One region of the Marinomonas dokdonensis genome, then DNA from elsewhere that is predicted to be linked to it. Evidence: riboswitches for the same ligand, from Rfam matches in the RefSeq annotation. Region 1 holds a riboswitch; the other holds the start of a gene.
The links. A riboswitch is a leader RNA that binds a small molecule or an ion and turns the genes downstream of it on or off. The one in region 1 is predicted to bind FMN.
Positions count from the first base shown of each region.

Region 1 (3,414 bases):
TGTTAATGAATCTACATTGGCGAGGCGCTGCATTTCTCGGGCAGATTCGTAGTTGTTGGTAATATCTGAGGTAACACCACGCCAGCCACAAAAATTGTCATGAGCATCTTTTAGTGGCTTTGCAGAAAATGACCACCAAAGAGGTGAGTGCTCGGATTTAATGGGTAGAATGAGGTCGTTAAAAGGGCGATGGCCGTTTAAGGCATTCGTAAAGGCCGCTAGGTTACGTTTGTAGTCGGCCTCAGAGTCATCAACGAGTGCTGTGATGATGTTTACATAAGAGCGATTCAACAGCTGTTGAGCACTACTTCCTACCGCTTCAGTCAAGCGTACAGAGACGTGGCTCAGCGTACCTGATGCATTGGTTTCCCATAGCCAATCACTGGCTTTTTCCTCAAAATCGTTGAGTAATAGGCCCACAGTTTCACTTTGTCTTATCACTTCTGTTTCTGCGTCAAAGGCTTCTATTTGCTTTCTGGATGAAGCAATAACGGCAACGCTTAAGTAAGCACCGTAAAATAATGTAAGGGGGCTGATTAAATCAAACCTGTGCGCTGGCATTACCGAAATGGCGACCGCAAAAATGATGCATAAGGGTAGCGTCCATAAAATTCCAGCCAAAGGTAAGCTGGATAATTGCCAGGCTCCGGTGGAAATAAAGCCTGCCACGACGGCCATTAAGACAATTCGATGAGGGTCTGAAAAAGTGTAGAAAAAATGTGTGAATAAGATAGCGTATAAGGTAGAGAGAAGAGTAATAAAGCAGAGAGAAATGATAGTCAGCTTCTTGCTTACTAAACGCAATTCAGATGGACGACTGTGGCTATACCAGATATATAAAAACCACGCGCCGCTCAACATTAAACTGACAGACCAAGAGATGAGACAAACAATATTCGCAGTTTCCCACGAGATGTACATAGCAATAGGAGCAACCAAATAGGTTAGCAAGCCAAACATGAGCAGTTGTTGTGCGATTAATCTAAACTGTCTGTGTCGGTAGGCGTCAGACAACTCTAAAACAAAACCATATTTCGACGACTTATGATTTGCTGACTTCATATTAGAACGATCCGTATCCTGCAATATATATGGTTAACTTGTGCTCGAAACAAAAATAAGCGGCTATTTGTTTTCGTTATTCATAATACAATTACCTATTGTACAAGCAATAGAATTCCTTTGTCGTTATATTATGTATTGAAATTGGCTTGTGCCATTAAATTAAAGAGAGTGAGTGGTATCTTTTGAGGTCGGCATCTTAGTAGTAACAACTTAATTAAAGGGCGAATAATTATGATTACTAAATATTCTATATTAGCGTGTACTGCTGGACTGGTCTTAAGTCTTAATGTTGCAGCTGCGCCTTCATTGAATGAAATGCAAGAATGTCAGGCGGTGCTTGATTTTGTTGTGGGTAAAACATCGGACATGGCAAGCGTCTACCCAGAGCAGGATTTGCAGGCAGTGCGTGAAGGTTTAGTGGCTTATAATGATTTCATTCAACAAGATATCATGACGCCCGGATTATTGGCTTACAGTAACAATGATGCCGAAAAGGCCGCGACTTTACAGCAACAGATAGATGCTTATAAAACGAGTGTGACAGCGGGCTTATCGACCCGATACTCACAACAAACCTTGATAACGGACTATGCGGTTGTCATCAACGGGTGCGCCAAAAAAGCTCTGCCACCTTCATCATCCGACGTCGCATTATTAAAGCGTTCGTTAGAAACCATTATTCAACTCGCCCAGCAATAATCTGATAAATGCCGATTATATCGAAATCTGCATTGCTCATTAGCCTTTGTGCCATTAAAGTTAACCTCTTAAAATTTTACATAAATCGAACTTCGGGGCGGGGTGAAATTCCCCACCGGCGGTGATTTTATTGTCCAAGGTGCTTCCTTGCTTTAAACAGCCCGCGAGCGCTTAGTTTTTCTATTGAATGGAGAACTAAGGTCAGCAGATCTGGTGTGACTCCAGAGCCGACGGTTACAGTCCGGATGATAGAAGTCGACCAAGCAAGCAGCCTTATGCCCACTATGGGGAATAAGGCTGCTTAGAGCGTTATGTGCTCTCGTTACTGCTTTCAATAGAAGGTGGGACGCTTGGTATATTCCTCATCACCCCTGTACATCTTACTGAACTAGGAGAAATTTAAGATGGCAGGTACATTTTTTATCATGGTGGCATGTTTCACATGGGCCCTTGATACACTCATACGCTACCCATTACTGGGAGCAGGTTATTCAACCTTACAGATAGTGCTAATAGAGCACTTGACCCTTGTCTTAGTGACTGCGCCACTTTTATGGCGTTATCGAGATACTTTTCGTCATTTGTCTAAGGCGTCGTATGGCTGTTTGTTTTTTATTGGCGGCATAGGCTCGGCTGTCGGTACTCTCGCTTTCACGCAAGCATTCGCTTATTTAAACCCAACGGTGGTGATTTTGTTGCAGAAGCTGCAGCCGATCGTTGCGATTTTATTGGCTTATGTGTTTTTAAAAGAGCGTATCCAGGTCAATTTCCTGCAATGGGCAGCAGTCATTCTCGGTGGGAGCTTTGTAATGATGTGGCCCGATTTACTTAAGCTTAAAGCGGCCCAGTGGCATTACTCCAGCGACAGCGTGAGTATCTTGAAAGGCTATGGCTATACCTTGGTCGCGGTAATTGCTTGGGGGGCGGCAACTGTTTGCGGTAAGTATTTGTCTCATCAAGGTGTTGCTGCCAATGCCATTATGTCTGGGCGCTTTCTCGCTGGCCTCATGGTGTTGTTGCCATTAGCGTTAATAGATGCGGAAAGCCTTCGCCCTATGCTTACCAAAGACTTAGGCTTAGCCATTGTAATGGCTTTATTGAGCGGCTTAATTGGTATGTGGTTCTACTACCGTGGGCTAAGGACGGTACCGGCACAAATGGCGACTCTGGCCGAGTTGTCTTTCCCTGTATTTGCTGGGGCGATTAACTGGTTATTTCTCGATATGGGGCTGACGAGCTACCAAATTGTTGGTGGCTTAATGCTAATATTGGGCAATATTGGCTTACGATTGAAAGAGCTAAGGCACAGCGCCTTGGCTTCTCAAGTCTAAACGCCATTTTTAAACAGCAGAGCACAGCAAGGAGAAAAGCATGACACAGATAAAAACCGCCTTTATTGGTTTGGGCGTAATGGGCTACCCAATGGCTGGCCACTTATCTGCTCAAGGGCATCAAGTATGTGTGTACAACCGTACGGCGGGCAAAGCGGAACAATGGACCCAAGATTATGTTGGCTCATTTGGTTTAACACCAAAAGCGGCGGCATCGGATGCTAACCTTGTTTTTATGTGTGTTGGTAATGACAACGATGTGCGCCAAGTCGTTTACGGAGAAGAAGGCGTTCTTGCTGGTATGCAAGCAGGGGATATC
Region 1 covers NZ_JBRAND010000003.1:256,392-259,805, forward strand. Annotated here, with positions in the region: gene ACUM5Y_RS08935 (putative bifunctional diguanylate cyclase/phosphodiesterase) at 1-1,062, opposite strand, end outside; gene ACUM5Y_RS08940 (hypothetical protein) at 1,297-1,764, shown strand; FMN riboswitch at 1,848-2,025, shown strand; gene ACUM5Y_RS08945 (DMT family transporter) at 2,169-3,095, shown strand; gene ACUM5Y_RS08950 (NAD(P)-dependent oxidoreductase) at 3,136-3,414, shown strand, end outside.

Region 2 (3,414 bases), on a different contig from region 1:
ACTCAATTACCTGACAGCATAGGTCGCCTAAAGCCCCTGCAAAAATTAGCGTTAGCTGGTAATCAATTGACGGTGTTGCCGGACAGTTTAGGCCAGTGTCAGAACCTAGAATTGATTCGTTTATCCGCGAACCAACTGCAAGCCTTTCCAGAAGTACTGCTCAAATTGCCAAAACTGGCTTGGTTAGCTTTTTCGGGCAATCCATTTTGTGCTCCTCGTGACCCTCATGATGACTTTAAAACCGTTGCGAGCCAAGATTTAACCCTACAAGAGGTGTTGGGGCAGGGCGCATCTGGCGTTATTTCCAAAGCAACATGGGTTCATAATGCTTTGAGTTTGCCTAATGAAGTAGCGGTGAAAGTATTTAAGGGAGAGGTCACCAGTGATGGTTACCCTGAGGATGAGTTGGATGCCTGCTTGGCGACTGGCAGCCATGACAATCTAGTCAAACCCTTGGCGAAAATTAGTGAGGCGGATCAGTCTGCTTTAGTGATGGAGTTGATCCCTGAGGTTTATACTAACCTTGGCCAACCGCCGAGTTTAGTCAGCTGTACTCGTGACACCTTTACCCAAGGGCAAGCATTCAGTATTGGACAGATTGAACAAATCGTTGAGCAAATGGCGTCTTTGCTTAAACATTTTGCCGAGCGCAAGATTAGCCATGGGGATTTATATGCACACAATGTGCTGATCAATAACGACACAGGTCATATTCTGTTTGGTGATTTTGGTGCGGCTTCCAAATATGGACACCTTAGGGAAGACATACAAGAGGGGATTGCAAACGTTGAATTGCGAGCTTTTCACTATTTTGTGGAAGATATGTTAAGTCTTTGTGTGGCGGAAGATCTCAACAGCAAGGCTTATCAAACTCTGAAAGCCAGTATTGCCTAACCTTGTTTTGGTTTCTCGCTAGGCACAAAAAAGCCGCTGATAAACAGCGGCATTTAAAACACACTGTACTTTAAAGTGCTTTAGCGGCGGCGGTTAAGCGAACGGCTTGGTCGCAAGCATTGGCAAGTTCTACACCTTTTTTCACGAAGTGGCGGCTAAAGTAGTCTTTATGCTCATCATGTTCATGGAAGTTGTGCGGTGTTAGAACGGCTGTAAGAACAGGGATTTCAGTTTCTAACTGAACCTGCATTAGGGCACTACAAACCGTTTGGGCAACGAAGTCATGGCGATAAATACCACCATCAACCACTAAGGCGCTGCCAGCGATAGCTGCGTATTGGCCGCTTTTTGCGAGCAGTTTAGCTTGTAGGGGAATTTCATAAGCACCCGGCACAGGGATAACATCAATTAAGGCTGCATCATAGCCGCGGGCAGTTAACTCTTTCTTAAATCCATCCAAACAATTCAACACAATATCTTCATGCCAAGAGGCGTGAAGAAAAGCAATGCGTTGTGTTGCAGGTGTAAAATTCGTTGAGCTCTGATTCATTGGTAAATCCTATATATAAAAGGTGAATCAGGGCGAACGGACAGGCAAATACACCATTTCAAAATGGCATACCTAGTAGACAAGGGGCACAAAAAAGCCAACCTTGTTTGAGGTTTTGTCTGACACGCTCTCTATCATCCGGACTATAACCGTCGGCTCTGGAGTCACACCAGATCTGCTGACCCTAACAAAACAGAAGTCTGTTAGGCGCTCGCGGGCTTAGAAATAAATTCTTTACCGCCGGTGGGGAATTTCACCCCGCCCCGAGAACGAAATCGGAATTTCCGATGGGGCAAATATACGTTGTTTGAGCGCTTGGTGTCAAAGTGTCAGCTGCATAAAAAGCATTTTGCACGATGAGTTCCATTTTATTTACCAATTTAATCAAAGCATTACTGGCTGAAGTTTCCTCAAGCATTATCCTAGTCTTTTCATGCCGTCAAAGTTGCAATCGGTGTACAATGGCGGCATTTGCAGTACTGCTGCCCACTTTAAATGTAGAGAGACAATGAGCAAGCTATTTGTAATGGGTATGGGCCCCGGTGATTTAGATTTAGTCGCGCCAAAAGCGACACAAGCCCTAGCGGCCTGCACTGATTGGGTTGCCTATGGGTATTATTTAGAATTACTGGGTGACTTAAGTCAGGGTAAGACCTTTCATGATTTACCTTTAGGGGAAGAAATAGGCCGTGCCCGCTTAGCGTTGGATTTGGCGGCACAAGGCAAAACCACCGCACTGATCTCTAGTGGTGATATTGGCATTTATGCCATGGCCACCTTGGTGTTTGAATTGCTGGATCTACAATTACAAGGCAAAGAGAACCATCCTGAGTGGTTAGACGTAGATATTGAAGTGATTCCGGGTATTTCCGCCATGCAAGCGGGAGCGAGTCGCGTAGGGGCCATATTGGGTCATGATTTTTGTACCATTTCCTTGTCGGATTTGCTGACCCCATGGGAAACCATAGATAAACGTCTACATGCCTGTGGCGCAGGGGATTTTGTGGTGTCGTTTTATAACCCAGTGTCCCGCAAGCGGGATTGGCAATTAAACCATGCCCGTGATGTCTTATTGCAGTATCGCCCGGCGAGTACTCCAGTAATGATTGGTCGTCAGCTAACGCGTCCAGAAGAACAGGTGCGTTTTATCACCCTAGGGGAATTAGACGCTAAAGATGTGGATATGTTCACCATGGTCAGTGTGGGGAATTCCGATACTAAGCACATAGTGAATGGCGACAAACAGTGGATATATACGCCACGGGGCTATTCGAAGAAACTCTAGGGGAAAGCATGACAGTTTATTTTATAGGCGCAGGTCCTGGTGACCCCGACTTGATGACAGTGAAAGCGGTGAAAACCATGGAACGCTGTCCGGTTGTTTTGTACGCCGGTTCGTTAATTCCGACCCAAGTGATCGACAGTGTGCGTGACAAGGCGGAAGCCATTCATGATACGGCGCAAATGAACCTTGAAGAAACCACTGCGGTGATCGCCAAGGCCCACCAAGAGGGTAAAGATGTTGCGCGCTTACAGTGCGGTGATCCTGCTTTATATGGCGCCATTGGCGAACAAATTCGTCGACTCGAAGCCTTGGATATTGACTATCAGGTGATACCCGGCGTGAGTGCGGTGGCGGCATCGGCGGCTATGTTGAAAAAAGAGCTGACCCTATCTGGTGTGTCGCAAACTGTGATCATGACGCGCTATGAAGGCAAAACCCCTTTTCCTGAACGTGAGCGTTTACCTGCGTTAGCACAAAGTGGTGCAACCTTAGCCATTCACCTTGGGGTGACTCGTATCCATAAAATTGTTGAGGAGCTGATTCCTCATTATGGTGAGGATTGTCCTGTGGCTGTGTGTTACCGCACAAGCTGGCCAGATCAAGATTATGTCACCGGCACATTGGCGGATATTGTTGCCAAAGTACGCGCTAAAAAATTCACCCGTACCAGCTTGATTCTAGTCGG
Region 2 covers NZ_JBRAND010000002.1:36,522-39,935, forward strand. Annotated here, with positions in the region: gene ACUM5Y_RS04700 (leucine-rich repeat domain-containing protein) at 1-894, shown strand, start outside; gene ACUM5Y_RS04705 (6,7-dimethyl-8-ribityllumazine synthase) at 965-1,444, opposite strand; FMN riboswitch at 1,567-1,719, opposite strand; gene cobJ (precorrin-3B C(17)-methyltransferase) at 1,953-2,729, shown strand; gene cobM (precorrin-4 C(11)-methyltransferase) at 2,738-3,414, shown strand, end outside.
Region 2: it holds a riboswitch for FMN, as region 1 does, so the genes downstream of both, ACUM5Y_RS04705 (6,7-dimethyl-8-ribityllumazine synthase) here and ACUM5Y_RS08945 (DMT family transporter) in region 1, are expected to answer to the same signal.